DNA from 2 places in the Streptomyces sp. NPDC059201 genome. Region 2 is predicted to be linked to the other one. Evidence: predicted binding sites of a transcription regulator. Region 2 holds the regulator's gene; the other holds the start of a gene.
What was found. Region 2 encodes HrcA, which represses chaperone genes, less so after heat shock. Its sites were predicted from a motif close to TTNGCACTCNGNNNNNCNGAGTGCNAA; they were not measured.

Region 1 (2,197 bases), on a different contig from region 2:
CGACCTGCTCGCTGTCACCGGCACCGTCGACGATGGTGGTCTCGTCCTTGGTGATGACGACCTTGCGGGCGCGGCCCAGCAGGTCGAGACCGGCCGACTCCAGCTTGAGGCCGACCTCCTCGGAGATGACCGTGCCGCCGGTGAGGATGGCGATGTCCTGGAGCATGGCCTTGCGGCGGTCGCCGAAGCCCGGGGCCTTGACCGCGACGGAGCGGAAGGTGCCGCGGATCTTGTTGACGACCAGCGTCGACAGGGCCTCGCCCTCGACGTCCTCGGCGATGATCAGCAGGGGCTTGCCCGACTGCATGACCTTCTCCAGGAGCGGGAGGAGGTCCTTCACGGAGGAGATCTTGGAGTTGACGATGAGGAGGTACGGGTCCTCGAGGGCCGCCTCCATGCGCTCCATGTCGGTCGCGAAGTACGCCGAGATGTAGCCCTTGTCGAAGCGCATGCCCTCGGTGAGCTCAAGCTCGAGACCGAAGGTCTGCGACTCCTCGACGGTGATGACGCCTTCCTTGCCGACCTTGTCCATCGCCTCGGCGATGAGCTCGCCGATCTGGGTGTCGGCGGCGGAGATGGAGGCGGTGGAGGCGATCTGCTCCTTCGTCTCGACCTCCTTCGCCTGGTCGAGGAGGGCGCCGGAGACGGCCTCGACGGCCTTCTCGATGCCGCGCTTGAGGGCCATCGGGTTGGCACCGGCGGCGACGTTGCGGAGGCCCTCACGCACGAGTGCCTGGGCGAGGACGGTGGCGGTGGTCGTACCGTCGCCGGCGACGTCGTCCGTCTTCTTGGCGACTTCCTTGACCAGCTCGGCGCCGATCTTCTCGTACGGGTCCTCGAGCTCGATCTCCTTGGCGATGGAGACACCATCGTTGGTGATCGTGGGGGCGCCCCACTTCTTCTCGAGGACGACGTTACGGCCCTTGGGGCCGAGGGTGACCTTGACGGCGTCAGCGAGCTGGTTCATGCCGCGCTCGAGACCGCGCCGGGCCTCCTCGTCGAACGCGATGATCTTGGCCATGTGAAGTGGTCCTCCCGGACATGGGGTGGATAACGCTCCAGGACCGCGCCGACGCCCGCGACGGACGGCCTCCGCGCTCCGCGTGGTTCCTTGCCCCACCCGGGTCGGCGGCCTCGTCTGCCCGATCCTCGTAGCACTCTCACCTTCCGAGTGCTAACGCCAATGATTAGCACTCGACCCATGCGAGTGCAAGCGACTCTCGTGGATCGGGCAGCCCTCCGGGACGTCCGGGAACGCGCGGAGGCCCGCACCCCGGCGACGCGCGAAAGACTCCGGCCCCCGGGAACGCGTGAGGGGCCCGCATCCCTGGGGATGCGGGCCCCTCGACGGCGTTGGCGTCGGTGGCCGATCGCGTCGCACTCAGGCGGACAGCTTGACCATGTCCGCCTGAGGGCCCTTCTGACCCTGCGAGATCTCGAACTCGACTCGCTGGCCCTCTTCGAGGCTGCGGTACCCATCCATCTGGATGGCGCTGTAGTGGACGAAAACATCCGCACCACCGTCGACCGCGATGAAGCCGTAGCCCTTCTCCGCGTTGAACCACTTGACGGTGCCCTGAGCCATGCCTAACTCCCCTATTACTTACTGGCCCTTGAGCGGATCCGCACTTCACGGACCCGGGTCAGAACCTGCGCCGGAACGCGTCGACCGCCGCTGAATGTATCTGCCCAACTGCCCTCTGCAACAGGGCAATCCACCGGGAATTCTCGGCGGAGCGGAAAGGGGAATCAGGAAGAAATCCTTGAATTGCGGGGCAAGTCGGGCCGGGCGAAAGGCTCATAACGGGCAGAGTGTGCGCGCTTTCCGGCCGCCGGTTGTCGCATTCTTGTCAGGTCCCGGGCCGGGCTCATATGCGCTTGGCATGAGCGGCGGAGGGGACTTCCCCAACTCTACCGCGCTCAACCATGCAGAATTGCCCCCTCCGCTTTCTCCGGCGGAGGGGGCAATTCAGTACCGACAGGTAGGGCTCGGGCGGAGCCGGGGAGGATCAGCAGCCGCCGGCGACGGCCGGGATGATGGAGACGCCCGCGCCGTCCGGCGTCGCGGTCTCCAGGCCCTGCTCGAAGCGGACGTCGTCGTCGTTGACGTAGACGTTCACGAAGCGGCGCAGCTTGCCCTGGTCGTCCAGGACGCGGGCGGCGATGCCGGTGTGGTTCTTCTCCAGGTCGGCGATGA
Region 2 (2,197 bases):
GAAGGCGGCGTCGACCGTCGCGCCGTGGCCGGGGACGTACAGGGCGTCCTCGCCGCCCAGGGCGAGGAGGCGGTCGAGGGCGTCGGGCCAGCGGGCGCCGACCGCGTCCGGGCCCGCCTGGGGCTCGCCGGACTCCTCGACCAGGTCGCCGCAGAAGACCGTCTCGCGCTCGCCGGGGACGAGCAGGACCAGGTCGTGGCCGGTGTGGGCGGGGCCCACGTTGGCGAGGAGGACCTGCCGGCCGCCCAGGTCGAGGGTCCACTCGCCGGTCACGGTGTGGCGCGGGGCCACCAGTGCCTCCGCCGCCTCCGCCGCGGCCCGCTCGTCGGCCCCGTGCCGTACCGCGTCCCGGTACAGCTCCTCGCGGGTCCGCGCGGAGGCGAGGAGCTCGTCGGTGCCGACCGCGCCGAAGACCTCCACGCCGGCGAAGGCCGCCGTGCCGAGGACGTGGTCGAAGTGGGGGTGTCCGAGTGCGATGTGCGTCACGCGCCGGCCGCCGGTGATCGCCTCCGCCTGGGCCCGGATCTCGGCGCCCTCGGCGAGCGTGGCGCCCGTGTCGTACAGCAGCACGGCCCGTTCCCCCACGACCAGTCCGGTGGTCGCGTCCCAGGTGGGGAGCCGTCGGCGGCCCACTCCGTCCGCGAGCCGTTCCCACCCCTGAGCCGCCCAGACCGCCTCGTCGATGTGCATGCCACCGACGCTAGCGGGTCCGCCTCCTTGCCAGGAGCGACGGGCCCGGCCGTACACTGGCCGGGGGTTTCCTGGCACTCGGGCAGGGCGAGTGCCAAAAGCGGAGCAACCGGAACGGCTGGAGCGGGAGGTGTGCGCGTGCTGAGCGAACGCAGACTCGAGGTGCTGCGCGCCATCGTCCAGGACTACGTCGGGACGGAGGAGCCGGTCGGCTCCAAGGCGCTCACCGAGCGCCACAAGCTCGGCGTGTCGCCCGCCACCGTGCGTAACGACATGGCGGTGCTGGAGGAGGAGGGGTTCATCGCCCAGCCCCACACCAGCGCGGGCCGGATCCCCACCGACAAGGGCTACCGCCTCTTCGTGGACCGGCTGGCCGGCGTCAAGCCGCTGTCGACCCCCGAGCGGCGCGCCATCCACAACTTCCTCGACGGCGCCGTGGACCTCGACGACGTCGTGGGCCGTACGGTGCGGCTGCTCGCGCAGCTGACCCGGCAGGTCGCCGTCGTGCAGTACCCGTCGCTGACCCGCTCCTCGATCCGTCACGTCGAGCTGCTGTCGCTGGCCCCGGCCCGGCTGATGCTCGTCCTGATCACGGACACCGGACGGGTCGAGCAGCGGGTGATCGACTGCCCCGCGCCCTTCGGCGAGACCTCCCTCGCCGATCTGCGGGCCCGGCTGAACAGCCGGGTCGGCGGCCGTCGCTTCGCCGACGTGCCGCAGCTGGTGCAGGACCTCCCGGAGTCCTTCGAGGAGCCGGAGGACCGCGCCACGGTCTCCACCGTGCTCGCGACGCTCCTGGAGACGCTCGTGGAGGAGCACGAGGAGCGGCTGATGATCGGCGGCACCGCCAATCTCACCCGCTTCGGACACGACTTCCCGCTGACCATCAGGCCCGTCCTGGAGGCCCTTGAGGAGCAGGTCGTGCTCCTCAAGCTGCTCGGCGAGGTCAAGGAATCGGGCATGACCGTACGCATCGGGCACGAGAACGCCTACGAGGGGCTGAACTCCACGTCCGTCGTCTCGGTCGGCTACGGTTCGGGCGGCGAGGCAGTCGCCAAACTCGGCGTGGTCGGACCGACCCGCATGGACTACCCCGGAACGATGGGAGCGGTACGCGCAGTGGCACGTTACGTCGGACAGATCCTGGCGGAGTCGTAAGTGGCCACGGACTACTACGCCACACTCGGCGTGCGCCGCGACGCTTCCCAGGACGAGATCAAGAAGGCCTTCCGGCGCCTCGCCCGCGAGCTTCACCCGGACGTCAATCCGGACCCGAAGACGCAGGAGCGGTTCAAGGAGATCAACGCCGCCTACGAGGTCCTGTCGGACCCGCAGAAGAAGCAGGTCTACGACCTGGGCGGCGACCCCCTCTCCGCCTCCGGCGGCGCGGGCGCGGGCGGCTTCGGGGCCGGTGGCTTCGGCAACTTCTCCGACATCATGGACGCCTTCTTCGGCACGGCCTCGCAGCGCGGACCGCGCTCGCGGACCCGCCGCGGCCAGGACGCCA

Region 1: a site for HrcA is predicted at 1,188-1,214, ahead of groL (chaperonin GroEL). Genes of this name have one in related genera too.

Annotation. Positions count from the first base shown of each region.
Region 1 is NZ_JBHZBB010000004.1:670,158-672,354, forward strand. It holds gene groL (chaperonin GroEL) at 1-1,021, opposite strand, end outside; gene ACFXMG_RS17510 (cold-shock protein) at 1,382-1,585, opposite strand; gene ACFXMG_RS17515 (MoaD/ThiS family protein) at 2,010-2,197, opposite strand, start outside.
Region 2 is NZ_JBHZBB010000002.1:239,921-242,117, forward strand. It holds gene ACFXMG_RS06895 (MBL fold metallo-hydrolase) at 1-690, opposite strand, end outside; gene hrcA (heat-inducible transcriptional repressor HrcA) at 829-1,848, shown strand; gene dnaJ (molecular chaperone DnaJ) at 1,849-2,197, shown strand, end outside.